DNA from 3 places in the Vibrio maritimus genome. Region 3 is predicted to be linked to each of the others. Evidence: predicted binding sites of a transcription regulator. Region 3 holds the regulator's gene; each other region holds the start of a gene.
What was found. Region 3 encodes CRP, which controls carbon source genes, mostly activating them, when cyclic AMP is high. Its sites were predicted from a motif close to TGTGANNNNNNTCACA; they were not measured.

Region 1 (9,855 bases), on a different replicon from region 3:
AAGGTAAGAACGCCGGATCAAGTATGCAGTGACCCACTAAAAGTAAGAACCATTCTAACCAATCACTCAGTATGGGATGAGTACGACAGCCGTTGCATTGGATGTGGTCGCTGCACTACATCTTGCCCTACATGCAGCTGCTACAGCGTGTTTGACGTAGTACACAACAAAGAATACCGCGTTGGCGAGCGTCGACGCCAACACGCAAGCTGCATGACGGGTAACTTTACCGACATGGCTGGCGGCCACAGTTTCCGAGATAAAACGGGTGAACGACTTCGTTATCGAGCACTTCACAAGGTCAATGATTTTAAAGCAAGGCAGGGTGAACACCATATGTGCGTCGGTTGCGGTCGATGCGACGATCGATGTCCACACTACATCTCATTCAGCAACATCATTAACAAGATGGCTGACCAAGTTGAACTTACTCTAAAAGAAGAAGCTGCGAATGTGTAACTGTGAAAATAGACTTATCCCCCACCCGTACGAAATTCTTGAAATCATTAAGCACACTGAGCTTGAGTGGAACTTTCGTGTGGAATGCGACTTTGATGTCCATTTCGGTCAATTCGTTGAAGTCTCCCTACCTTTGTTTGGCGAAGCACCTATCTCCGTTTCCGACTATGGCGATGGTTATATTGATTTGTTAATCCGTAAAGTCGGTAAGGTCACCGATGAGTTATTCAAACTAAAGGAAGGTGACGAAGTCTGGATGCGAGGCGTTCATGGTAACGGCTACCCTATGGATAAGTACCACGATAAGCACTTAATAGTACTTGCCGGTGGCACTGGGGTGGCGCCTGTTAAGGGGTTAATTAACCATTTCAGTGAGAATCGTCAACTTGTCAAAGCCATGGACGTCGTCGTTGGCTACAAAAATGATCAAGCTGTGCTTTATAAAGATGAGATGAAAGATTGGGACAAAGCGATCAACCTCACCTGCACACTCGATGAAGAGTCAAGTAACCCCTTCTATCAAACTGGTCTTGTCACCAAATATATCGACTCCCTAGACCTAACCGATATGCAAGACGTACAGCTCATCGTAGTTGGACCGCCAATCATGATCAAATTCGTCGTTCAAGCCTTCCTTGAACTTGGTTTGCGCGAAGAGCAAATCTGGGTCGATTATGAACGCAGGATGGCTTGTGCAGTGGGTAAATGTGGTCATTGTCGCATTGGTAAAAACTACGTGTGTATTGATGGACCGGTATTTCGATATGACGAAGCGAAATCAATGGTCGACTAGGAGAAAACTATGAGTTTGGATGTAGATATCATCAAAATGCGGGCAGACGCAGACTATCGTCTTTCGAAAGTGCGCGGCGAATGCATGATCAGTGTTCGTATACCGGGCGGCATTATGCCCGCCTACTTACTCTCAACGGCACAAGAAATCGCAGAGAAATACGGGAACGGCATCATTCACCTAACAACCCGTCAAAAACTCGCAATGCCAGGTATTCGCTATCAAGATATTCCCAAGGTCAATAAAGCCCTCAAGCCTTTTATCAAAGACATTACTCAGGATATTTGTGGCGTTGAGGTTGAGGATCTAGAAGCGGGCTACCAGAGCATTGGTGGACGTAATATCGTCGCATGTCAGGGCAGTCAAATCTGCCAAAAAGCCAACACAGATACAACAGGGTTAGCACAGCGACTAGAGCATCATGTCTACCCAAACAAGTACCACCTAAAAATCGTCACTGCAGGATGCCCTAACGATTGCGCTAAAGCGAATATGTCAGACTTCGGCATTCTAGGTATCGCCAAAATTAACTTTACGCCAGAGCGCTGTATTGGCTGCGGTGCTTGTGTCAGCGCTTGCTCTCATCACGCGGTCAATTGTTTATCGATTGAGAATGGAAAGGCGGTGAAAGAAGAGAGTAAATGCATCGGTTGCGGCGAGTGTGTACTTGCCTGTCCAACACTTGCTTGGCAGCGAGATCCCAAACAACTCTATATGGTTAAGCTTGGGGGACGCACCTCTAAGAAGACACCTCGTGTCGGCAAAGTTTTCCTCAACTGGGTAACTGAAGATGTTCTTCATCAAGTACTTGAAAACCTGTTTGAGTTCGAAAAAGAGATGCTGAAAGGGGTCCCGAAATACCTCCACATGGGCCACCTAATCGACAAGGGAGGCTACATGCGTTTTAAAGAGCGTGTACTGCGTGACGTCGAGCTCAACCCAGGGGCCATGGTAGCAGAGCGCATGTACTGGGCTGAAGACGAGTACGTTGCCAATATGCACGTTAAGTAAGTAACGACAACCCATTGACGTCACGTTCATACAAGCCGCCTTTCAAGGCGGCTTACTCCCCTCAAACTTCACAATCTAGCTATATATCATCCGTCACTGGAGGCATCCATTGGATATCTATAAAAAACTAAAAACCGAAGTGCTACACGCTAACTTTATGTGGATTACCTTTAGAGACGTGTTTGCCGTCGATGAACCAACCACGGAACTACTTGCCAACAGCGGTATCAATTTTTTCTCAACTACCCAGAATCTTTTTCTCAAAGACATACTGAGCTCGTTATTCAAATTAACCGACACTAGCCCTAAAAAAGAGTCACAAGATCTCGAGCAACTTGTATTCCTTGCAAGACAGTCGGGACATCATGAATTAGGTGAACGCCTCGACCAGCGCTGTCAGCATATCGCGTCTGTTTGCTCAGAAACCCTGATGTCTTTTGCTGAAGGGCGAATTGCCCACATCGATATGAAGCACGCTATCAACCAAGAGCACTCTGACTTACTTGAGAGTGTTTACTTGCCCATTGAAACATTGCTTGGATTGATTAATGACTACATGAACGCCTATGAGTCAGCACTTCATATACCCCACACCTCATATGATGCAATTTTTTGTAATCCAAAATACTGCGGTGACATGCTCATTCGTTCACTGAAAATTGCGCGTGCTGCAGAGCACATTTTAGAAGAAGACCGACTCGATGCCATGGGCGTTTCTGAGCACGAAGCGATGGCAATCAAACTCTAAACCTTGAGCCGCCTAATGGCGGTTTTTTCTTATTTGGAGAAACCACTATGAACACATTCGAAGAGATTAAAGAAAGAGCCAAATTACTGCACTATAAGTGGGGAGTATACAGCAAGGTATGTAATCGAAGCCCTGAAATTACAACGATCATCAACGAGTATGGATTTAACTTTTTTGTTGAATCCCACCGTTTGACTTTTAATAGCGGTATTTCAACCATCATGCACTTTGCAAACAACAGTCGCTGCTCAACTGCTCATGGAATAAACCTTGATCGTCTCATTTATATCGCTAGATATATTGGAAAAGAAACCTTGGCATCAGAACTCTCTACAGACTTTGTTGAGTTTCAGAAATACTGTGAACGCTTTGAAGAGCATAGCTATGACTACACGATCGATTCCAGTCCACTCATGGGGTTAACGGAGCATCAGGATGGTGACATAGAGTGGTCTCTCACCTCTTCCATCAAAACATGCGACATTGACGAAGCATTAGAAATGATCCGCAGATTCATCAACAAATACGACATGGAAATCAACCACAAAGCCACCTTTTATGAGTGGTTCATGCAGAATCAACAAGGTGACAGTGAAAAACTCACACAAGCCTTGGTCTCACATCACGACATGCAGAGTCTTTTAACTCCGAGCTATTTTGAATCTATGGGAGTCTCGAAGGATCTTGCTTCAAAACTCAGCCTAGATATTCGCACTAAAGCCAACAAAGCAGTGAGTCAGTTTCGATAGCTTACTCGCTAAGTTGATATCACGTTAGATAAAACAACGACCAGATGGAGAAAGAAACAAAAACTCCACTGGCCGTTGCTACCGAGTACAGTTCAAACAAAACCAACTCACACACGAAGATTTAATGTCTTACTCGGTAATAAAATAATAAGATTTAGCCTAGAAAAAATAAAGGTATAGATTTACACGAACTATGTGAAGAAAATTAATTAGCAAGAAGAAAATAAATAAGAAGAATGCGGCACCTGTCGGAAACGTCAGCAAAACCGACAGGGTGTCCATTGCCGCATATTTTTATGATTGGGTTTTCAGCACCATTAGTAAAAACTATACATATACCAACCTTTAATTTGCAAGAGTAAGACTGGTTGGCAATTAAAAGTGGCCGCCCTCAACCTATATTCTCAACACTACGTTTTAATCCGTAGAAATAAATCTCCTTGGATGACTAATCTTCCATGTCTTTTTTAGAGACAAATGAAATACAAGTAACACTTTGAGGGTCGGCCAATTCAATTAGTTTTTATTTCTGATTTTGCCCTGCATGTCTCACGACAGTCAATATATTCATATTAACACAATACGCCCTATTATATGTCTTGATATATTTAACAGTGCGTTCTGATTAATTGACTATTTGTCTAACCTAACCAACATCACGTCACACGGCATCATACGTACCAGTGACTCTGTCTCAGAGAACATTTGGGTAAATGCATTCGTTCTATGATGACCCATAATCAGTAAGTCAATATCATTGGTTTCAATCGCAGCGACGATTTCATTTTCTACACTACCTGCATAAAGCAAATGCTTACTGATCGGCATGCTCATAGTCTCGATAAGGTGCTTCATCTCATGCACCGACTCTTGATGGTCAGTGCTATCATAGGCTTTCAGATCAAGACCAACAGCGCCTTGATAGAACTCAGCCACATTCATATCGACATGAATAATACTTAGTGTCGCACCTGGGTAATGGCTGGCTACAGATTCAGCTTTTTGGAGCAAAGCTTGTGCTTGGTTATCAAAACCAACTGCAACCATAATATTTTTATATCCCATAATGACTTCCTTTATAGAAGATAGCTTTCGCTAGGAAAATAGTGGCAATCTTAGGAGGATGGGGCAAAAGGCATAACGCGAGTTAGCTTAACAATCACTGAGGTAATACCTATATTCGCCCCATCAAAAACGAGTACAGCATCGCTCAAAACGCCGAACTCGATTTCTCTACCTAATCTCTAATAGTAATAATTATAAATTTAAGTGTTATGAATTAATATCAAAACAAAATCAACCCTCGTTCAGACAAGCTAAACGTTAATAAGTAATATTTAGTCTTTGAAAGGGAGAAGATAAATAATTACTGACTGATGTTTAGCTAGATTAGCGATTGGGGGGGGTTATCGAAGAAAAATAGGTGAAATTAAATTCACATCATTATCTAACACTATAAATGGTATTGTATACATAATTTAAATTCAATAACTAACGACCCCATATTAACTTTTTTATTTATAAAAGTGACAAAACCCACAATCACAACATAGTTATTTTGCGACGCAAATTTAAAGGCGTAGGATTCGTTCGAAATTTAAGGCTATCTATCGGAGATGAATACAATGCTAGGGTATTTACAAAATGTGGGTAAATCACTCATGGTTCCAGTCGCCACACTACCAGCGGCTGCGATACTCATGGGTATCGGTTATTGGCTTGACCCAACGGGTTGGGGGGCAAACAGCGTTCTTGCTGCGTTCTTAATAAAGTCAGGTGCTGCGATCATCGACAACATGGCTGTGATCTTTGCGGTTGGTGTAGCGTTTGGTTTATCCAAAGGCAAAAACGGCTCTGCAGCGCTATCAGGTTTCATCATGTGGCTTGTCGTTACCACGTTGCTAGGTAAAGGTGTAATTGCACAGCTTAAAGGCATTCCTGTAGAGGATGTCAACATGGCTTTTGATAAAGTAGCAAACCAATTTGTAGGCATTGTGGTTGGTATTATCTCAGCAGAGATATACAACCGTACCTCACATGTCGAGCTTCCCAAGTTCCTGGCTTTCTTTTCGGGTAAGCGTCTTGTTCCTATCCTGACCTCTCTAGCAGGCATGGTACTCGCGTTTGTTCTAATGGCAGTTTGGCCGCCAGTGTTTGCTGGTTTACTCAAACTTGGCACAACGTTACAAGGCATGGGACCGGTTGGTGCAGGCCTATTTGGCTTCCTTAACCGTCTATTCTTATCTGTCGGTATGCACCACGCTTTGTACCCGGTATTTTGGTTTGATGTTGTAGGAATCAACGATATTCCAAATTTCCTTGGTGGCGCTCAGTCAATCGCCAATGGTACTGCAACACCTGGAGTCACAGGTATGTATCAGGCAGGTTTCTTCCCGATCATGATGTTCGGTCTGCCTGCTGCCGCACTTGCAATCTATCACTCGGCTGACAAAGTCAACCGCTCTAAAGTCTTTTCTGTCATGCTTGCAGCAGGCGCTGCCTCGTTCTTTACCGGGATCACAGAGCCGCTAGAGTTCTCGTTTATGTTCCTTGCACCTGCTCTTTACCTGATTCACGCGGTACTTACTGGTATCAGTTTATGGTTTGCAGCGCAGATGGGTTGGATGTCAGGATTTGGCTTCTCTGCTGGCTTCGTCGACTTTGTCCTAGGCACGCGTAATCCACTTGCAACACAATGGTATATGCTTATAGTACAAGGTGCTGTTTTTGCAGTGGTTTATTACTTTGTTTTCCGCTTTGCAATCGCTAAGTTCAATCTAAAAACATTGGGCCGCGGCGAAGTTATGGGTGAAGAAAATGAATCAAGTGACGAACAACTCGCAGCACAGTACATCAAGTTCCTTGGTGGCGATGACAATATTGTTTCCATCGACAACTGCATCACTCGTCTGCGCCTTCAATTGAAAGATTCCAAAGCAGTAAACAGCGATGAACTGAAAAAACTGGGGGCTGCTGGTGTGGTTGTAATGGGCGAAACTACGGTACAGGTTATTGTTGGAGTGGGCAAAGTAGACAAAGTTGCGACAGCAATGAAGCAGATCCACAAACACTAATTTTAAGAATTTTGTTCGGCTAGAGTTCCCCCTATGTTCTCGAAAAGCGATTAGTCACCGTTCTGCCGAACAAACCTAACAAAAAGGCCACGATCGTGGCCTTTTCTCGTCTCTATGCCCCTTAATGGGAACAACTTAGCGATCTCCATCCAAATCTGTGAAACCTCCAATTGTCATCAGGTCTTGCTCAGTTACATTGTAGTGTTGAGACTCCACTTTCGATAACCACTTCTCGGCATGTGCATACATGCGCTTTGGCATTGCTGGCAAGCCGCGTCCCGCCACTTCTTCGTCTAAGTTGATCTCTCCATTCATTACTGTCACTAGGTAACCAATTCCGTTCGGTGCTAAGTGCAGCAAGGCAATAATACGCTCTACCCCTTTCCCCCTATCAATACCTAATTTTGTTGGAATCATCCAGAGCTCATGTCCACTATCGGTGTAAGCATGAGTCATAGCCAGCTGCGTTCGCGTGATGAGCTGGTTTTTAAGATCTCTTCTCAGTCCATTCATTTCCTTGCGATAGTCCTGACTCTGAATCTTAAGCAGCCCGTTTCCTTTGGTTAATGCCTTATTCTTTTCCTTCAATCGCGCTATCTGCTCTTTAAGCTTCTTAGGGTTACTGCCTCCTTTTAACGACTTCACTTCTTCTTCAAGATTGGAAATTTTTATCTTTAACTGCTTCAGTTGTTCACTCAGCTTGTGGTCCGTTTCTGCTGGATCTACTTCTGATCTCGCGAGCTTACGCTCTAAAGATTGAATTTTGGTATGGGCATGGTCAAGCTCGCAGCTTCGCTCTAAGAGTTTGAGCTGTAATGATTCTAATACTTCACGCTGCTGCTCAAACTCATCCAATGCGTCTTGTAACTGTTCGAACATCTCACTCTCCTCTGCTTTTACATCTTCAGCAATTTCAATGAATACTCCTGTATGTTGTTAGAAACAAAGTAAATAGCCGTTTCTAACGGCAATAAAGAGCTCATCTATTCGATATAATCTATTGGAATGTTTAAGAAGACTAATTTTAAAAATAATGACAGTAAAGGATTTTATTAGAATTTAAAAACAATACTTGATGTTAAACTCGGTAAAACAACAGTTAAACAAAAATTGATTTTATAGCCACATTACAAATATTAGACTCACGCCATAAAAGTTAGCATATTAGCGTATTCATTCTCACATCAGTGAGCGCTTTATTTCTAATTGCTAACTTTTACTCAAACCGACAAACAAAAAATATATAACAATGAATGCATATTGTCGGTCAGTAGTCACCGAGGAGTAGTGTAATGGCACTGAATGAATATCGTATTTTTGAAAAACTCTTAAGCTCTGCGGATATCTGTCTAAATGGCGATCGTCCGTGGGATATTAAGGTCAAGGACGAAAAAATGTTTGACCGAGTCATCTGCGATGGGTCGCTGGGATTGGGTGAAACCTACATGGAAGGATGGTGGGAATGCCAAGATATTGCGGAGATGATTTCTCGAGTAATGTCGAATGACCTTGAGAGCAAGTTAAGTACAGGATTGAAGCTTGCTTTGGGTAGCAAGATTGGCAAAGCAAAAGTGAAGAAGTTGTTTAACCCTCAAAGTATTTGCCAAAGCAAAAAAGACATTAGCTTTCATTACGATATCGGAAATGATCTCTATGAAGCTATGCTAGACAAGCGCATGACGTATACTTGTGCGTATTGGAAAGACGCATCTACACTCGATGAAGCTCAGGAAAAAAAGCTGGATCTGATCTGCCGTAAAATCGGTCTTGATCCAGGTATGAGGGTGCTCGATATCGGCTGTGGCTGGGGTAGTTTAATGAACTATGCGGCTGAGAAATATGGCGTTATTTGTGATGGTCTAACGCTATCGAAAGAGCAAGCAAAAGCAGGTCAAGTGATCGCCGAAAGCAAAGGGTTGGATGTCAATTTCATCCTTCAGGATTATCGCGAATACCAACCTAAAGAAACTTATGACCGTGTCGTCTCCGTTGGAATGATTGAACACGTCGGTGCCAAGAACTATCGAGAGTTTTTTAAGGTCGCCAACACATTCATGAAAGAAGATGGTTTGTTCTTACTACACAATATTGGTTCATTTGAAACAACGACAACAACTGACCCTTGGATCAATAAATACATTTTTCCTAATGGCGAAATCCCATCACTTTGTCAGCTTAGTTCCGCCATGGAGCCGATGTTTAATTTAGAAGACCTACACAATATTGGTGAAGACTACGATAAAACGCTTGTCGCTTGGTATAAAAATTTCGATAAAGCCTATAATTCTGGTTCACTAGAACAGAGTAATATGTTCTATCGCATGTGGAAATATTATTTACTCAGTTGTGCAGGAGCATTTAGATGTCGACATTTAAGTGTCTGGCAAATGGTATTAAGTAAAGTTGGTACGCATAAATTAGAATGTGCGCGCGCTTCATAATGTTAACCAAACCTGTCTTCTTAGAGCGTGCATTAGCGTAGCCGGGTGCATAACATGCACTAGCGGAGTCCTCAAATAATCAGTTTGCACCTCTAGGAAGGCAGCTCTTCTCGAAAACGACGCGGAGTTTAGTACTCCACTGCCTTGCTAGAGAGCGACAAACCAATGCCTACAAACGCGATGAAGCAGTGCCCAATATGCCATAAGAAAAACGGTTACTTGCCTGCCCAAAAGACCCTGTTAGAGAAGTATTTCACCCATAAGTACACCAAAAAGTACCAATGCCAATACTGTTGCAATGTCTACTACTCACCCGTTTATAGTGCGAGTCGCAATAAAACTAGGTTCTAAACCACGAATAACATCATGTAAAAAGGCTTCCCGCTAGCAAACCCTAGTGTGGAAGCCTTTTCGCTTTACGAATATAGCTACTGATTCGTTATTGTGGATTTAGCCCCAGCGTTTGCAATACAAGCTTAAAGTTATCTTGTCGCTCTTTCACTGCGTGTACCTCACCGCTCACAGGACACGTGCTATCTGGGCAACCGCGGTTAACAATACCTGACACTGCATCAATAAA
Region 2 (9,855 bases), on a different replicon from region 3:
TGCTCAGGAGCTCGACAATGAAAACGCTAAAGTTGACCTAGCGTTTCGAGTCGACCAAAACGAGCCACTTTTTTTTGAGGGACAGTTGTTCTCGAATAGCAAAGAGTCTGGGTTTGTGAGAGCAACGAAAGAGAATTTGGCGCTTATTAATCGCTTAATACTGCAAAGTAAACAAGGCAAGAACGTAGATGTAAGAGCATCAAATAAAGAGCAGAGCCAATTTGTTGAATACTCTGTATCGCTTGACGGGTTTACAAAGTTTAGCCATGACACTCGCGAGGCATGCGGAGTTGGGACGGTAAAATTGGCAGTCACGCCGAAAGACAAAGCCGAGCTCATTAGGTTGAGACAACAACTTAAAGATATCGAAAAGAAAATAGCAGAAATAGAAGCGAAGTACTCGACAGGATTCTAATAAGCCCTTTAGCGGATAATTCCGCTAAAGGGCTTAACGACGTTTAGCCTCGGTATTTATAGAATACCGTTGATAGTGGTGGCAGTTTAAGTGATAGCGATTGAGGTTGAGATTCACTCTCTACAGCCTCAGTCTCTGCCACTTGAACAACGCCAAAATCACTACCTGCATACAAGGCATCATCGGTACTTAGCAGTAACTCATAGCGACCTGCTAATGGCACACCCAAACGGAATGCTTCGTGAGGAACTGGTGTAAAGTTACTGATCACCAATACACGTTCACCATCTTCACTGATACGCTCGTGCGCCAAGATGCTCGCCTCTGCAGCATCTTGTAGTCGCCACTCAAAACCTTTCGGATCTGAGTCTTGATCGAACAGAGCTTTTTCAGCGCGATACAGCAAGTTCAAATCTTTCGTCAGTGCTTTCACACCTTGGTGGCGCTCAAAATCAAGCAAGAACCATTGAAGCTGGTCATCGTGGTTCCACTCACCCGTTTGACCGAACTCGGCACCCATGAAGTTTAGCTTCTTGCCTGGCTGAGCGTACATATAACCAAGATAAGCGCGTAGGTTCGCTGTTTGCTGCCACTCATCACCTGGCATCTTGTTATGGATTGAGCGCTTACCGTACACCACTTCATCGTGCGATAAAGACAGTACATAGTTTTCGCTATGAGCATAAACAAGCGGGAACGTGATGGTATCGTGGTGGTATTTGCGGTGAATTGGATCCTCTTGAATATACGATAGACTGTCGTGCATCCAACCCATATTCCACTTAAACCCAAAGCCTAGGCCGCCCGCAAAGGTTGGCGCCGATACGCCTGGGAAAGCGGTAGATTCTTCAGCGATCGTCATGGCATTCGGGAAGTGCTTGTACACTTCTTCGTTCATCCACTTCAGTGTTGCAATCGCATCATAGTTCTCTCGACCACCGTCTATGTTCGGAATCCACTGATCGTGGCTACGCGAGTAATCGAGATAAAGCATCGATGCAACGGCATCCACGCGAATACCATCGATATGGAATTGCTCAAACCAGTACAACGCGTTAGATACCAGGAAGCGGCGAACATGTTCACGACCTAGGTCATAAATGTACGAGTTCCAATCTTGATGCCAACCGCGGCGTGGATCCGGATCATGGAACAGTGGCGTGCCATCAAAGTTCGCTAAGCCGTGATCGTCCGATGGGAAGTGTGCTGGAACCCAATCGAGTACCACACCAAGGCCCGCTTGGTGACACTGATCAACAAAGTACTTGAAGTCATCTGGTGAACCAAAACGACTGGTTGGTGCAAACAAACCTACTGGCTGATAGCCCCATGAACCGTAGAACGGGTGCTCAGAAACTGGCATCAGTTCAACGTGGGTGTAGCCCATATCGGTTAAATAAGGAATCAGTTCGTCGGCAAGTTCACGATAATTTAGGAAGTCACCGTTGTCATTACGTTTCCAAGAGCCAGCGTGCAGCTCATAGAATGATAGTGCTTCTTTGCGTTTTTCTGTTACCGGGCGCTGCTGCCAATTGGCATCTTGCCAGTCATAACGGTCATGATTATAAGTAACAGAAGAAAACGATGGGTACTGCTCAGAGTAGAAACCCCATGGATCCGCCTTATGTGGCAGGCCTTCACCATCAGGACCTTTTAGCTCAAACTTGTATTGAGTGCCCTCTGGCAAATTCGGAATGAAAATACCCCAGATCCCGTAGTCGAGTCTCTGCATTGGGTTGCGACGTCCGTCCCAAGCGTTGAAATTACCAACGATACTGACGGCAGAGGCATGTGGTGCATACACCAAGAAACGGGTACCTTCGACTTGCTTACCGTCTCTCTCTTGCGAAATGAACTGTGCCCCCATCTGGTGGTACATTTCTTTCGGCGTGTGTAGCTCTTCGTATTCGGCATATAATCCGTGGTATTGGTATGGATCGTCGAGCAACTGCTCGGTGCCATTCCAATCGACAGCCAACTGATAATGGGTAAATCGTAAATCAAGGTCCGATTCAAGGACAAACCCCGACGCCTGATCTCGCACCATTGGCATTCTTGTGCCATCTTCCAAAACAACCGCGACAGCGTCTGCGCCTGGCATCCAAACTCTAAGCGCATGTGTCTCATCCTGTAGGTATGGACCTAAGAATGAGAATGGGTCAGCAAACGATGCACTCGAGAGTAGATCGTACGCCTTTTGTTGTCTTTTAAGCCCTTTTTTGTTCAACGTTCATCTCCCTCGACCTAACACTCTGCCCCCCCTTTTTATTGTTGAGTCTTAGCCAGTGGCTAAAACGTCGGGGGCAAGAAATAAAAAGCCCGCGATACGCGGGCTATCTGCAAGGTTTCATTGTACTGGAAACACGATGTACGGGAAGTGACAAGCGCCCAATTTTGCAGTGCAATCGGTCAATTTCACCGACAATTTACAATATAAATTTACAAATGATATATCCAAACTGTCAGAAAAAAGAAAAGCACGATTCTTTGGAGATGACAGAACAAATATCCAAAAGAATCGTGCTTTGTTAGCGATTTAAAAATCGGTGATTAGCTGGCTTTCGCGCGAACTTCCGTTAGGCGTTTAGCGATGCGATTTACCCCTTCTTGAGCGAAGATTTCTTCAAGATTCATCGACAGCTTACGACGCCAGTTCGGGTACTCATTAACCGTACCTGGAATGTTTACTGGTTTATCCATTTCTAGCCAGTCTTCAAGCTGAACACTGAGTAGTGCAGATGAGCCCGCAGCCACATGAAGCTGCAGTGCTTCGCTTAGGTAAGCATCCATTGGTACTAGGCTTGCGTCACGACCAACACCTTCAGGCAGGTAACCGTGCCATGCGACGCTATCAATGATGCCTTGCTTGCACTCTAGACGGTCATCAAATAGACCTGCTAGCTGCTCTTCGTTTGGATATAGACCAATCTCACGACCCATTTTAAGGTCATCGCAGTGCCAGAAGCCGCGTAGCGTTGGCATATCGTGAGTACATAGTGCAGACATTGATTGATCCGCATAGTGCTCAGGAGAGATAAAGCCGCCATCTTCTGCTGTTTCGAAGAAGAATACCTTGTATGAGTGAACGCCTGCGTCACGAAGGATCTCTACGATTTCATCTGGTACAGTACCTAAGTCTTCACCGATAACACTACATTGATGACGGTGTGACTCGAGCGCCAGGATTGCTAGCATGTCTTCAACTGGGTAGTAGATGTACGCGCCTTTCGTCGCGTTTTCACCTTTTGGAATCCACCAAAGACGCAGCAGACCTAGAACGTGGTCGATACGCAGTGAACCACAGTGCTTCATGTTCGCACGTAGTAGCTTGATGTATGCATCATACGATGTCGCTTGCAGTACTTGTGGGTTAAGTGGAGGTAGACCCCAATTTTGACCCAATGGACCCAAGATATCTGGTGGAGCACCGATGCTCGCATCCATCACTAGGTTGCCATTGTCTGCCCATGTTTCAGAGCCAGAATCCGCAACACCAACAGCTAGGTCACGGTAAAGACCAACGGCCATACCCTTCTCTTCTGCTAGTGCTTGAGCTTCATTGATTTGAACATCAGCAATCCACTGCAAGTACATGTAAAGCTGAACTTTATCTTGGTTATCAGCAATATATTTTTGCGTCGCTGCATTTTCAAAACGACGGTACTTCTCTGGGAATACCGGCCAACCCCACATGTTGCTGTCTTCTGCGTGAAGCTCAGCGTGGATCGCATCGAATGCGGCTTGATGAAGTAGGCTTTCACCGCCTGCCTCAACGAAGTCTAGGAATAGTTTTGCGCGCTCAGACTGCTTGTCTAGGTGACGAGATTTGAACTCATCGAATAGCAGTGGCAATACGCTCATCTTAAGCTCAGCCACTTCGGTGTAGTTCACCCAGTGTGACTCACGCGCTTTTTGAAGGCGTGCTTGGAACTCAGAGCCACCAACGATTTGCTGTGCATCTGCACTTAGCGCAAATTCTGCGACAGAGCTAACGTCGATGTAAAGAATGTTCAACCAGCGGCGAGAAGACGGGCTGTATGGGCTCGCACCTTCTGGGTTAGCAGGGAACAATGAGTGAATCGGGTTAAGACCCACAAAGTCACCACCACGTGCAGCGATATCCGCTACAAGCTGTTTAAGGTCACCAAAATCACCGATACCCCAGTTATGCTGAGTACGAAGCGTGTAAAGCTGGATACTTGGACCCCAAAGCTTTTTACCTTCATCGATCGCACTTTGTTTGTAACAAGCACGCGGAGTACGGATAAGTGTCATCTCGTAAGGAGCTTTACGGCGCTTACGCTCTAAGTAAAGCTTGTGGTAACCCCATGAAAGGTTGTTTGGTAACGCAAATACTAAAGGGCCACCCTCAGCACGTTCATCACGAACGATCTGAGATTGAAGATAGCCTTCAAGTACTTCTCCTTGCTCAGTCTCTAGACGCCAGCTGAAATCGCTTTCTCTCGCGCTCACACCTAAATGAAGTTCTACTTCAACGGCATCACCGTCTTTAACAACCAGTACAGGGTCTAGCACTTCCTTCTTATGCTTTTTCTCTGCAGATTTTAGTAGTGATTCATCATTAGTCGTGTCGTAGCCTAAAGACGCAAGCAGACGAAGAATGGTTTCGTCCTCAACTCTGGCTTCGTCGCCCCACGCACTTACGTAGCTGTCGGCTATTCTTGCCATCTCAGCAACTTGTTTTAATGCTGTTTGTTCTGTCATCGCTCTCTCCGAAGGACTTCTCTTAACCTTCAAATCGGTAGGGTTATTATTAATTTTAAAGTAAAAAGCCAAGGTACCTCTGTCCCTAAAGGAACTGAGGTACCTTAATTTTATTTATTAACGAGAAACTGATTCTAGTTTCCAAATGTTGTTCACGTAATCGCGAATTGAGCGGTCTGATGTGAACTTACCAACCAATGCGGTGTTAAGAATCGCTTTCTTAGCCCAACCAGCTTGGTCTTGGTACTGTTTGCTCATGTCTTCGTGCGCTTTCACGTAAGATGCGAAGTCTGCTAGACATAGGTATGGGTCACCACCGTCAAGTAGGCTGTCGTACGTTGCACGTAGTAGACCTGGTTGACCTGGAGTGAACTCATCACCTAGTAGTAGGTCTAGAGATGCTTTCAATAGTGGGTCAGCGTTGTAGTAGTCGTATGGGTTGTAACCTGCAGCTTGCGTGCGTTTCACACCATCAACATCAAGACCGAAGATGTAGATGTTCTCGTCACCGACTTCTTCACGGATCTCAACGTTAGCACCATCCATCGTACCGATAGTAAGTGCGCCGTTAAGAGCCATCTTCATGTTACCCGTACCTGATGCTTCTTTACCTGCCATAGAGATTTGCTGAGAAACGTCAGCAGCTGGAATCAACATTTCAGCCATGCTTACACGGTAGTCAGGGATGAATACCACTTTCAGCTTACCGCCTAGGCGTGGGTCGTTGTTTACTTTCTCAGCAACCTTGTTAATCGCAAAGATGATCTCTTTCGCTAGGTGGTAGCCAGGTGCCGCTTTAGAACCGAAGAAGACAACACGTGGAGCCATATCAAATGTTGGGTCATTCAATAGGCGGTGGTATAGAGACAACACGTGTAGCAAATCTAGCTGCTGACGCTTGTACTCGTGCAGACGCTTGATCATCACATCAAAGATAGCATTTGTGTCTAACTCGATGCCCATGTTTTCCAGAACCCAATCAGCTAGACGCTGTTTGTTTTCTTTCTTTACAGCCATGAATTCTTTTTGGAATTTCGCGTCTGTTGCGTATTCAGCAATGCCTTCTAGCTGCTCTAGTTTCGCTGGCCATTCTGGGCCCACTTTTTCAGTAATTAGCTTAGAAAGACCTGGGTTACAGAACTTCAACCAACGACGTGGCGTGATACCGTTCGTTACGTTGTGTAGACGAGTTGGGTACATCTCATGGAACTCAGGGAATAGGTCTGCTTTCACTAGCTCAGAGTGAAGTGCTGCTACACCGTTTACTGCGTATGAACCGATAACACATAGGTTAGCCATACGAACCATGCGGTGGAAACCTTCTTGGATGATAGAAAGCTTCGCTTGCTTCTCACCGTCGCCAGGCCACATTGCACGTACTTCTTGTAGGAAGCGGTGGTTGATTTCAAAGATGATTTCCATGTGACGTGGAAGTAGACGCTGGATTAGCGACTCAGACCAAGTCTCTAGTGCTTCTGGAAGTAGTGTGTGGTTTGTATATGCGAAAGTCTTAGAAGAAATCGCCCACGCGTCATCCCAGCTCAAACCTTTCTCATCAAGAAGGATGCGCATTAGTTCAGGAATAGCGATCGTTGGGTGCGTGTCGTTAAGCTGAATAGTTTCTTGCTTAGGAAGATCCGCCAGTGTGTAACCTGCAGCCTCGTGACGACGCAGAATATCGCGTACAGACGCAGCTGAGTGGAAGTACTGCTGCATTAGACGCAGTGTCTTACCTTTCTCGTGGTTGTCGTTCGGGTATAGAACCTTAGTAATGTTACCCGCATCGATTAGCGCGTGCTGTGCTTCGAAGTAGTCACCGTTGTTGAAGCTTTCTAAAGAGAATGGTGCGATTGCTTGACATTCCCAAAGACGTAACGGGTATACAGTGTCAGATTCGTAACCAACAATGGGTAGATCCCAAGGCATTGCTTTAACCGTCATGCCTGGAACCCACTTACGAACTTCTTTGCCACCTACGTTTACAACTTCAACGTGACCAAAGAAACCAATCTCTTGTGCGAGTTCTGGACGAGCTACTTCCCATGGGTAGCCTTCAACACCGCGCCATGCATCTGGTGCTTCTTTTTGACGACCATCTTCGAAAGATTGCTTGAATAGACCGTATTCGTAGTGAAGACCGTAGCCTACAGTTGGGAATTCTTGAGCGGCACATGAATCCATGAAACATGCTGCTAGACGACCTAGACCACCGTTACCTAGTGATGGGTCACGCTCTTCTTCTAGAAGGTCAGTTAGGTTGTGACCTAGCTCAGCCATTGCGTCAGTTACTTGATCGTAAAGACCCATGCTGATTAGGTTGTTACCGGTTAGACGACCGATTAGGAATTCTAGAGATAGGTAGTTAACGCTTTTTGCGCTCTTGATGCGCTCATCTGCTTCAGTTTCAAGCAGGTCAAAAGTCGTTAGCTCAGCAAGCGCACGACCCATTGCTAGATACCACTGACGTTCAGTCGCAGTTTCTACTGTCGTTGCGTAAGTTGCTGATAGGTGTTTCTTAACACTTTCTTGGAAAGAAGCTTTATCAAATTTTTTCTGTTGCGCAGGTTTCATTACGAAATCTCACTTTCAAGTTTTATCCATCTGTCACATATCGTGCATGGTGACGTATCCATAAACATCCTCCTAAGTCCGACTCCCTGAAGGATGAGTGAGGAGGGCGTAGGGGGCGTACTCCCCTTCACTAAGTGATCGATGTCCCATTCCGATATTGGATTCGGTTTTTTCTGGTGATAGCGATCACGCCAAGCTCAGTTTTTAATCTAAGCGCTATCGAAGAAACATTTACTATCGCATCGGTGACTAAATACAAAAATTGCTGTTGAGATCACAGTTAGCCGTAAAAAAGCCCCCAAAAAATCTGAAATTTTGTATACATGGCTGACCAATACCCTTTCGAATGCGTACCAATAAGTGACGAACTTCACATATATGAGGCGTAGTTGGGGTGTGGGACACGCAATAATTAAAATCTAGCGCTCGATCAAACACTGTATAACCTACTGTTTCATAACATCGAGGCTGCTCTATAAAGCTGTGGTAAACGCTCCCTCCTCCTTGAGGAGTAGAAACAATAATTAGTAGGAAATATCTTATGTGGATTCCTTCAAAACTGACTCGACCAGGCCGCTTGCACAACGCCATCGTTCGCCCTCGAGTATTAGATCTGCTTGCACAGGCTCCCTTTTATAAACTCGTTCTTTTTCGCTCGCCTGCAGGTTACGGTAAAACGACTATGGCCGCGCAATGGCTATCGGATAAACCACATGTAGGTTGGTACAGCATCGACGAAAGCGACAATGATCCGTTCCGTTTCGTTAACTACTTGCTGCAGGCCATCAACAAGGCCACCAACAACACCTGTCCTAACGCACAAAAGCTGGCAGAACGTCGACAGTTCTCATCGCTGCATTCTCTCTTTAGCGAAGTGTTTGCCGAGCTGACTAGCTATCACCACGAGTGTTACATCGTCTTAGATGACTACCATCTGATTACTGACGAAGAAATTCATGAAGCAATGCGCTTCTTCCTTAAGCACATGCCAGATAACATCACGCTCGTGGTGACAAGTCGTGGAAATCCGCCGCTGGGGACGGCGAATTTGCGCGTACGCGATCTGATGATTGAAATTGGCAATGAGCTTTTAGCGTTCGATACCGAAGAAACAACGCGTTTCTTTAGTCAGCGACTGGCCAGTGAAATTGATAATGAGACCGCTAACTCACTGCGCACCTATGTTGAGGGTTGGCCTTCTGCTCTGCAGCTTTTTGCATTGCAGGCCCAGCATCAAAAACGCACCCTGGCGCAGTCAGTAGAAACTATGTCTCAGTTCAACCATGCACACCTTTGGGACTACCTCGTTGAAGAGGTCTTCGACCTTCTTGATAAAGAGACTCGCCACTTCCTGATGCAGTGTTCAGTACTCGATCACTTTAACGACAGCTTGGTCACCGCACTGACCAAACGTGACGACGCGCTTAGTATGATCGAATCGCTCAACCGCTTTGGTTTATTTATTTACCCGCTTGAAGGTGAGAACAACTGGTTTAGGTTCCACAACCTATTTGCAGAGTTCTTATCTCATGAGCGTAAAGCGCGTATTCCTCAGCAAGAAAATGAGTTGCATCTAGCAGCCGCAAACGCATGGCTGCAGCAAAAAGTGCCACATCAAGCGCTTCGACACGCTCGCTTGGCGAATAACAACGACTTAGTGGCTGAAATACTGCTTGAGTTTGGTTGGAAGATGTTCAACCACGGTGAACTGGCAACGCTTGAAGACGCGATTGATGTACTCTCTGCTGACCAGCTCTACAGCCAACCTAAGCTGTGTATGCTGCAAGCTTGGCTTGCTCAAAGTCAGCACAGATACAACGACGTTGGTGAACTGATTGCCAAGGCCGACGCTGAAATGGCGGATCGCCAAGTCAAACTAACGGCAAAAGAGGAAGGCGAGTTCCACGCGTTACGCGCACAAGTTGCTATTAACCAGAACTCTCCTGATAAGGCGATTGAGCTTGCAGAACTCGCGCTAAGTGAGCTAGATCATTCTGAGTATCGCAGCCGAATTGTGGCGACCTCTGTCGTCGGTGAGGTTAACCACGTGATCGGCAACCTCAGCCGTGCGCTGTCAATGATGCAGCAAACTGAGAAACTAGCGAGGCAATACCATGTCTACCATCAGGCGCTATGGGCTCAGT
Region 3 (9,855 bases):
TTTTTGAGCATCACCTGATTGGCGATAGAGTTTTGCGGCTCTGGGTGCGCATAGATCACCAGAACTTTTGGGGATTGGTTTGAGTGTTGTAATTCTGACGTCATTCCTTGAAAACCATCTCCATACTTACGGCTTCGTAAACTGCTCTCTCGTAACATCGAGAGTCAGTCACTATTGTTTACCCTAATCTTTAAGGGTAGACAGTGATGATTGTTATTGAAATCATTCTGTTTTTGTTATCAGTTTGTTCCATCATATACCAAACTTCACCGTTCGTGCAGGTTAGTTTGCCCCTGATTGCCTTGCTATTTATGACTTCTCACAAGGGATAATGATCGACATTTCACTGCTTTCCTCATAGTATTCGTGGGTCGAAATTTCAATCACTAGCTAGTTGTTTCCTTATGATCACCTTCTCTGATATTCAATTGCTTCGCGGCGGTAAACCACTGCTCGACCAAGCCTCTGCCACCATTCACCCTGGTGACAAAGTGGGTCTAGTCGGCAAAAACGGTTGTGGTAAATCCACTCTTTTTGCGCTGCTCAAAGACGAACTCTCCATTGATGCAGGCTCTTTTAGTCAGCCAGCCCATTGGGAGCTCGCTTGGGTTGCACAGGAAACCCCAGCACTAGAGCGCACCGCGATTGAATACGTGATTGATGGCGATCGTGAGTATCGTGCACTGGAACAAAAGCTGGTCGATGCTGAGCAGCAAGACAACGGCACTCTAGTTGCTGAGCTGCATGGCAAAATCGAAGTCATTGGCGGCTACAGCATCCGTGCTCGCGCGGCGGAGCTTCTTGATGGTCTTGGTTTTAGCCAAGAGCAGATGACGTGGAATTTGACCCAGTTCTCGGGGGGGTGGCGTATGCGCCTTAACCTCGCGCAGGCGCTATTGTGCCGCTCAGATCTACTGCTGCTCGATGAGCCGACCAACCACTTGGACTTAGACGCCGTCATGTGGCTTGAGCGCTGGCTGCAAAGCTACCCAGGCACACTGGTCTTGATCTCACACGACCGAGACTTCCTTGACCCAATTGTTGGCCGCATCATCCATATCGAAAATCAGTTGCTGAACGAGTACACAGGCAACTACTCCTCGTTTGAAGAGCAGCGCGCGCAAAAGCTCATCTTGCAACAAGCTCAATACCAGAAGCAGCAAAAGCAGATGTCGCATATGCAGAAGTATATCGACCGCTTCCGTTACAAAGCATCAAAAGCACGCCAAGCGCAAAGCCGTATCAAAGCGCTAGAACGTATGGAAAAAGTGCTGCCCGCTCAGTTTGATAACCCGTTTAGCTTCGAGTTCAGAGAGCCTGCGGCACTGCCAAATCCAATCATCATGATGGATGACGTTTCCGCGGGTTACGATGACAACATCATTCTTGAGAAGATCCGCCTAAACCTTGTTCCAGGCAGCCGAATTGGTCTATTGGGTCGCAATGGCGCTGGTAAATCCACACTGATCAAGCTGCTGTCAGGCGAGCTTGGCGCCAAAGGGGGTGATCTTAATTACTCTCAAGGCGTTAAAATTGGTTACTTTGCCCAGCACCAATTAGAAACCCTGCACCCAGAAGAGACGCCGCTGCAACACATGATGCAAATCGCCCCGCAGCACACAGAGCAGCAGCTTCGTGATTACTTGGGTAGCTTTGGCTTTCAAGGCGATAAAGCGCTTGAAAAAGTCGCGCCATTCTCTGGTGGCGAGAAAGCCAGACTGGTGTTAGCGCTTGTCGTGTGGCAAAAACCAAACCTATTGCTGCTCGATGAACCAACCAACCACCTTGATCTGGATATGCGCCAAGCCTTAACGCTTGCTCTGCAAACCTTTGAAGGCGCAATGGTCATCGTCAGTCACGATCGCTACCTACTGCGCGCGACAACGGATGACTTGTACCTAGTGCACGATCGTCAAGTAGCACCATTTAACGGTGACTTGGTTGACTACTATAAGTGGCTGACTGAGCAACAAAAGATTGAGCGTAAAGAGGCTCAAGCTAATGAGCCAGACAAAACCTCAAATAACAGTGCCGCTGCCAAAAAAGAGCAAAAACGCAAAGACGCCGAGTTTCGTAAGCAAACCGCGCCAATTCGCAAAACACTGACAAAGCTTGAGGAAAAAATGGATAAGTTATCCGCCCTCATCGCTGAGGCAGAGGAGCAATTGTCTGATACTTCTCTGTATGATGCGGAAAATAAAGCTAAACTTAATGAAGTACTTGCCAAGCAAGCCTCCAGTAAATCCGAACTTGAAGAAGTCGAAATGGACTGGATGGCGCAGCAAGAAGTTCTTGAGCAGATGGAACAGGAATTCAATCAGTCATGACCCGCGAGCACGCATCTTCAAACCTCACTTTTGATCACCTATGGCAGTTCAGCCTGCAATACTATGGGGTGCGTGAGGTAAAAGAGGCGTGCTTAAATCTGCAAAATCACTACCACGGCAACGTCAATCTGCTGTTGCTACTGAAGTGTCTGGACGAACAGGCACTTCGCTTCAATGCCGAGGATTGGCATCATATTCAATCCTGTCTCGGTCGCACGGAAAAACTGCTGCATCAATTTCGTGATATTCGCCGCCAACTCAAGCACAGTGTGGTTGATAGTCTCTATCGTGAAGCGCTTGAATTTGAACTTAGCCTTGAGAAGCAGCAGCAATCCGACCTTGTTGATTGCATTAATGCGTTAACGCTCAGTCCGCAACAAGGTGAAGCACTGGTACTCGGCTACTGTCGCCAACTTGGCGCTGAGCATCTAGGGCTTGTCTTCGCCAAACCCGTCAGCGAACTCGCTACCAAATAAACACCACACATGACGCAGTAAGCAGTGCCATACTGGAGTTAAAGCGGCGCCATGCCGTGGGTGTTGCCAGCCAGCGGCGAATAAAGGTGCCAAAGCCTACCCATACGGACGACGTTTGTATCTGAACCAGCAAAAAGATCACCGATATCCCCACCAGCGACCACCAATAGTAGTCACCGCTCAATGCAAACGAACTCACGGCGGTGACCGACATCACCCAAGCTTTTGGGTTCAAATATTGAAATGTCATGGCTTCAAAGCAGGTCATAGGCTTGGCTTTGCTATCAGACTCTCCTTTGTTGATCCCAGCGGTGAGAATTCGCCAAGCCAAATACAGCAAATAGGCGCTGCCCAGCCATTTGAGAACTTCTTGGACCATAGGGTAGGTTTGGAAGATCACGCCGAGACCTGCACCATTCAACAGGATCAAGCTGATCAGGCCGAGACCAATCCCAAGAAAGTGCGGGATCGATCTAACATAGCCAAAGTTAGCGCCCGACGCCGTTAACATGACATTGTTAGGACCCGGCGTCCCCGTCATGACCACGGCGAACAATGCCACTGATAGCAAAAATGACCAATCCATCCTTTTTCTCCTATTGCCACAAAATTGTATCGGTACAATTTTCACAAATACGTTGATTTATTGTTAATGCGAGCTCAAAATAACCCTAACAAAGCGATAAACCAGACGCAAAGGATTTATTGTCACCATGACAATCGAGACAATTACCGTATTCAAGCAAGATCCAGCGCCGATCTACAAGCAGATCGCCGATCAGATCGCCACGATGATCGAAGAGGGCGATCTTAAAGCAAACAGTAAGCTGCCTACTCACCGCTGGCTTGCAGACAAGCTCGGTGTCACGGTCGGCACCATTACTCGAGCCTATGCGGAGGTAGAACGAAGAGGCTTAGTAGAGGCAAAAGTGGGGGCTGGCACCTATGTCTCCGATACCAGTAAACCAAGCTGGGTGTTCGAGCAAAGCACAGTGGCACAAGGCGAAATGAATTTTGGCTATAACATTCCGCCTCTGCTCGACAGAGGCGATATGCTAAAACAAGCCATGCAGCGCATCTCAAGCTCGAACTCGCACCTCAACCAATTGATGCTTTATCAGCCACCCGCTGGACTTGATGCACACCGCAGCATTGTCGCTAAATGGCTCAATGAAAAAGGCATCAAGCTCGCCGCACATAGGATGTTGTTCAGTTCAGGCGCTCAGCATGCGATTCAAATGGTGCTCGACACCTTCACTCGCGCAGGCGATACCGTCTTAGTCGAAAAGTACACCTACCCTGGCGTGATTAGCTTGGCGCGTCAGAATCAGTTGACGCTCAAGGGCGTAGATATGGATGAGTTCGGCATCACGCCAGAGTCTCTAGAGGTTTGCTGCCAACGCTACTCTCCGCGTTTTATCTACTTAACACCCACACTTCAAAACCCAACCACCGCCATTATGCCTGAAGAGCGCCGCCGCGATATCTTGCGTATCTGTGAGTCCTATGATGTCTACGTGATTGAAGATGAAATAAACGGCCTGCTGCTAGAAAAAGCCCCTGCGCCCATGGTGAACTTCGCGCCTGAGCGGGTTATCCATATTGGTGCTTTCTCAAAGTGTCTCGCACCGGGTTTGCGAGTGGGTTATATGAGCGCTCCAGAAAAGCTGTATCAGCACCTCGTGATGACACTGCAAAACCATAGCTGGATGATAAGCCCGCTGCTCACTGCCCTAACCTGTGAGATGCTGACCTCAGGTGATGCCGAGCGTAACCTCAACATCATTCACAATGAGATGAAAAAGCGCATCGCTGTTGCAGTAGACGCACTGAGCGAGTTTAACCTTCGTTACCAGCAAGGTGGGTTTCATGTTTGGCTAACTCTACCTGAGCACTGGCGACTGAGTGAGTTTGTCAGCAGAGCGGCAGAGCAAGGCGTTATCGTCAAATCAGGTGAGCTGTTCGCACCTCCTGGCGGTTCCGTCGCGCCTGCGGTGCGTCTGTCGCTTAGCTCACCTCAAACGATCGAACAGCTACAATTAGGCGTAGATACTTTAAAAACATTACTACAATCCAATCCCGTAAGTGAATTTACGTTATGAGCAGCAAACACTTTATCGCCGCCAAAGGGCTAGCCAATCCACACATCCAAACGCTTATCCCACGCTTTGTGCGCCGCAAAGCTTTGTTTGAGCCAATTTGGGAAACGCTCGACACCCCAGATGGGGATTTTGTCGAGTTGGCATGGAGTGAAGATCCCCATGGAAAAAGTGCCCAAGGCAAGCCTGTGTTTATTCTATTCCATGGCTTAGAAGGCTGCTTTTACAGCCCCTATGCCAATGGACTGATGCACGCCTTTGCTAAGCAGGGCTGGCTGTCCGTCATGATGCACTTTCGCGGCTGTGGGCCGAATCCGAATCGACTTGCCAGGGCTTATCATTCCGGTGAGATTGGTGACGCAAGACAGTTCATTGAGCTTTTGGATCATCGTTACCCAAATAGTAAAAAGGTTGCCATAGGCGTTTCCCTTGGCGGCAATATGCTCACCAACTATCTTGCTCACTATGGTAATGATACTAAGCTGAATGGTGCGACCGTCATCTCTGCCCCGCTCGACCTCGCAGCGTGCGCGAGACGTATAGAACAAGGCTTCTCTAAGGTCTATCGCTCTTACCTGCTCAGCTCAATGAAAAAGAATGCGCTTAACAAACTTCATCTACTGAGTGAAGTTCTCGGGCTGACCGAAGAGCGCATCAAGAACATGAAAAAACTCTACGAGTTCGATGATTTGATCACTGCACCTCTGCATGGATTCAAAGGTGCCGATGACTATTATCAGCGCTGCTCTGGTCTACCTCGCCTACGAGAAATCACGGTACCGACCCAGTTTATTCATGCCAAGGATGACCCCTTTATGACACACGAGGTCATTCCAACCTTTACACTTCCCAACCATATCGACTACCAATTGCTTGAGCGAGGTGGTCATGTCGGTTTTATGACTGGCAGTCTCAGGCGCCCGCGTTTTTGGCTAGAAGAGACCCTGCCAAGTTACTACCAGCATCTGATTGATTAGCCAAAAAGAGCAACCACACCATTTGTGAATCAGCAGTGGTATAATCCTGCGGTCATAGAATTGAGAGGTATTTATGATCATCCCATGGCAACAAATTGACGCAGATACGCTGGATAACCTTATTAAAGAGTTCGTGCTGCGCGAGGGCACCGACTATGGTGAGTCGGAGGTGTCGCTAGACGACAAGGTTCGCCATGTTCGCAGCCAACTCGAGAGCGGTGAAGCCGTCATCGTGTTCTCTGAGCTGCACGAGACCGTCGACATTAAATCTCGTCGCGCGCTGTAATTTTTCGGTAGCGACGTAAGTAGCTGCTATATTGAAAGGCTATTGAACTGAAATTGGCCCATAAGGTCTAACTCCTTATGTGAGTTAGCAAATTTATAACGACAATTACAAATACACAGGAAGTGTTATGTCAGCAAAACACCCGATCATTGCTGTAACGGGCTCCTCTGGAGCTGGAACGACAACAACGTCAGAAGCATTCCGCAAGATGTTCAACATGATGAGCATCAAGCCTGCGTTTATTGAAGGTGACAGTTTTCACCGTTTTACGCGTCCAGAGATGGATATCGAGATCCGCAAGGCAAAAGAGCAAGGCAAACACATCAGTTACTTTGGTCCTCAAGCCAACGATTTCCCAGCCCTAGAAGAGTTTTTTCGCAACTATGGGCAAAATGGTACGGGGCAGTTTCGCCGCTACCTGCATACCTTTGATGAAGCCGTACCCTACAACCAAATGCCAGGCACCTTTACCCCGTGGCAAGACCTGCCAGAAAATAGCGATGTACTATTTTACGAAGGCCTGCATGGCGGCGTCGTCGACGGTGATGTGAATGCCGCTCAGCACGTTGACTTGCTGATTGGCATGGTGCCTATCGTTAACCTTGAGTGGATTCAAAAGTTCGTGCGAGATACCCGCGATCGCGGTCACTCAAGAGAAGCGGTCACCGATTCGATTGTTCGTTCAATGGATGACTACTTAAGCTATATCACGCCACAGTTTTCGCGTACTCACATCAACTTCCAGCGTGTACCCACCGTCGATACCTCCAACCCGCTCAACGCCAAAGGCATTCCGAGCTTGGATGAGAGCTTTGTGGTGATTCGCCTACGTGGTATCAAGAATGTCGACTTCCCTTACCTGCTCGCTATGATTGATGGCTCATTTATGTCTCGCCACAACACCATAGTGGTCCCTGGGGGTAAGATGAGTTTTGCGATGGAATTAATCGTCAGGCCAATACTTCAACAGCTCATAGAAACTGGCAAAATAGGTTAGGTTTTGTGAGCCGAATCTCGATGATTTTTTATACCGTGATCATGTGCACAGTTTTGTATAGATAAATGGGCTTATGACACGATTAAAATCAAGAAAAGTGGCGCAAAAAAGGATACTATTTCTTTGAAACAGAAGATCGCTTGCGCCATCTTCAAAGTGCTTTTATGCTAGTAAGTCTTAACAAACGGGCTTGCTAACAAATATGGAAAGCAGCAAGCATACCCTGCAGAGGAAGTAAGATATATGGTTCTAGGTAAACCTCAAACCGACCCAACGTTAGAGTGGTTCCTTTCACACTGCCACATTCACAAGTATCCATCGAAGAGCACGCTTATCCACGCGGGCGAGAAAGCAGAGACGCTTTACTACATCGTAAAAGGTTCTGTAGCGGTACTTATCAAAGATGAAGAAGGCAAAGAGATGATCTTGTCTTACCTTAACCAAGGTGACTTCATTGGTGAACTAGGCCTGTTCGAAGAAGACCAAGAACGTACAGCATGGGTACGAGCAAAATCACCTTGTGAAGTTGCGGAAATCTCATTCAAGAAGTTCCGTCAGCTTATCCAAGTTAACCCAGACATTCTAATGCGCTTATCTGCTCAGATGGCAAGTCGTCTACAAGTGACTAGCCAAAAAGTAGGTGACCTAGCGTTCCTAGACGTAACGGGTCGTATTGCACAGACGCTACTAAACCTAGCGAAACAACCAGATGCAATGACTCACCCAGACGGCATGCAAATCAAGATCACTCGTCAAGAGATTGGCCAAATCGTTGGTTGTTCTCGTGAAACAGTAGGTCGTATTCTTAAGATGCTAGAAGAGCAGAACCTAATTTCTGCACACGGTAAGACTATCGTGGTTTACGGTACTCGTTAAGAGCGCGTCGCAAGATTTAAAAAGCCACCTTCGGGTGGCTTTTTTGTTTTTGGGGTTTGGTATTTTTGGAGACTACTGATGCGTACTCTCAAAAATTTTGTCCGCCGAAGCAGCAACAAAGCCTTGATAGTAACTGCCATCGGCTAACTGATAGCGCTTAGCAAACTCATAGAATCCACCAGGAATCACCTGATCACCATCAGTAAATGCCACGGACACTTTGTCTGCCATCGTCGAGGATTGCTCCAAAAGAACCTCTGGTGAGCCTTTTACCTCACCACCTGATTCATTTATCGCAAACCCTGCATCACGAAGGTGCTGGTTTACGCCAACGACCTCGGCAAAGCGATCAAGCTGGTTCACGCTCACCGTAAAGTGATTCGCGCCATAACCATGAGCGGCAAGCCATGAAGCGTACTCACTTTCTTGCGCCAGTGTTTGGAAGTCTTGATAGCTTAGATCCCACAAGCGGCCACCATATAAAAACTCAGCAGAAGATAGCTTAGCGCTGTCCACCTGAGCCACTAGCTTGGCCACGATATCTTGTAGCGATTTAGAGCACTCTTCTACTCGCAATTCACTGATAAACACCTTAGGAAGCAAAGCATTGCTATGTTCTAGGTGAATCGCGGTCAGCTTTTTGGATTCAAAATCGTAATGGCCACTCACCTCGTAACCAAGGTCTAGAAACGGCTTAGCCAGCGTGTCGATACCCAGCGGTGCAACATTAAAGGTTCGCAGAGCAATATGGTCATTGATGAGCGACTCATCTTCTCTCAGCAAGTCATGAACCTTGTGAGCTGAAGGACATAAGCGAGTAATGTAGTCTTGCCACAAATGGCCAAATAACGCGTCAACAGTCATATCCAGATCCTTATAGTTCAATGCCAGGGCTCAGCGTCGCAGGAAGAACGGTGTTATCGCCTTCCATCGATGCCATAGGGTAAGCGCAGTAATCCGCTGCGTAGAACGCACTTGGGCGAAGGTTGCCAGAAGCGCCCGGACCACCAAACGGCGCATCACCGCTCGCGCCGGTTAGCTGACGATTACGGTTTACAATGCCTGCTCGGATGTGGTCTGTGAAGTATTGCCACTCCTCATCGCGCTCTGAGATAAGACCTGCCGATAGACCAAATCGAGTGTCGTTAGCCAGTTCTACCGCTTGCTCTAGGGTCTCGTAGCGTAACAGTTGTAGCAGCGGCCCAAAGTACTCTTCATCAGGAAGCTCAGCGATATCTGTCGCATCTAGTAGTGCTGGGGTCACGAACGCCGCATTCAAGCGTTTTGCTTCGACTAAGCTCTTACCGCCTAGCTTCACCAGTTCAGCCTGCGCTGCAATAATATGGTCTGCGGCCTGCTCTGAGATCTGTGGTCCCATAAATGGTGCAGGCTCTGCAAACGGCTCATCAATGCGAATCTTCTTAATGGCTGACACTAAGCTTTCTACTAATTGATCACCTTTTTCACCAAATGGCACATAAAGGCGTCGTGCGCAGGTACAACGCTGTCCAGCACTGATGTAGGCCGATTGCAAAATGGTGTACACCGCTGCATCCACATCACCAAACGCTTCACTGACAACAAGTGGGTTGTTACCACCCATCTCAAGCGCCAGCATCTTGCCAGGTTGGCCCGCAAATTGACGATGAAGAATATGACCTGTATTGGCACTACCCGTAAACAACACGCCATCGATGCCCTTTGAATCAGCAAGAGCAATACCGGTTTCTTTACCACCTTGAACCAGGTTAATGACACCGGCAGGCAATCCCACCTCTTCCCAAATTTTCATCGCGATTTCACCCACCAGTGGTGTT

Region 1: nagE (N-acetylglucosamine-specific PTS transporter subunit IIBC) is a predicted target of CRP. The motif match lies at 5,286-5,301, and genes of this name have one in related genera.
Region 2: LY387_RS19445 (glycogen/starch/alpha-glucan phosphorylase) is a predicted target of CRP. The motif match lies at 7,887-7,902, and genes of this name have one in related genera.

The regions. Positions count from the first base shown of each region.
Region 1 is NZ_CP090439.1:971,781-981,635, reverse strand. It holds gene asrA (anaerobic sulfite reductase subunit AsrA) at 1-459, shown strand, start outside; gene asrB (anaerobic sulfite reductase subunit AsrB) at 452-1,252, shown strand; gene asrC (sulfite reductase subunit C) at 1,262-2,263, shown strand; gene LY387_RS20785 (hypothetical protein) at 2,373-3,011, shown strand; gene LY387_RS20780 (hypothetical protein) at 3,059-3,760, shown strand; gene LY387_RS20775 (universal stress protein) at 4,394-4,825, opposite strand; gene nagE (N-acetylglucosamine-specific PTS transporter subunit IIBC) at 5,377-6,834, shown strand; gene LY387_RS20765 (hypothetical protein) at 6,970-7,713, opposite strand; gene cfa (cyclopropane fatty acyl phospholipid synthase) at 8,133-9,275, shown strand; gene LY387_RS20755 (cellulose-binding domain-containing protein) at 9,715-9,855, opposite strand, start outside.
Region 2 is NZ_CP090439.1:641,753-651,607, forward strand. It holds gene LY387_RS19430 (hypothetical protein) at 1-415, shown strand, start outside; gene glgB (1,4-alpha-glucan branching protein GlgB) at 459-2,642, opposite strand; gene malQ (4-alpha-glucanotransferase) at 2,966-5,140, opposite strand; gene LY387_RS19445 (glycogen/starch/alpha-glucan phosphorylase) at 5,258-7,711, opposite strand; gene malT (HTH-type transcriptional regulator MalT) at 8,253-9,855, shown strand, end outside.
Region 3 is NZ_CP090438.1:292,910-302,764, reverse strand. It holds gene kefG (glutathione-regulated potassium-efflux system ancillary protein KefG) at 1-104, opposite strand, end outside; gene LY387_RS01370 (ABC transporter ATP-binding protein) at 405-2,327, shown strand; gene LY387_RS01365 (TIGR02444 family protein) at 2,324-2,803, shown strand; gene LY387_RS01360 (LysE family translocator) at 2,793-3,389, opposite strand; gene LY387_RS01355 (PLP-dependent aminotransferase family protein) at 3,517-4,905, shown strand; gene LY387_RS01350 (hydrolase) at 4,902-5,879, shown strand; gene LY387_RS01345 (YheU family protein) at 5,953-6,165, shown strand; gene LY387_RS01340 (phosphoribulokinase) at 6,293-7,162, shown strand; gene crp (cAMP-activated global transcriptional regulator CRP) at 7,406-8,038, shown strand; gene LY387_RS01330 (DUF1338 domain-containing protein) at 8,111-8,902, opposite strand; gene astD (succinylglutamate-semialdehyde dehydrogenase) at 8,913-9,855, opposite strand, start outside.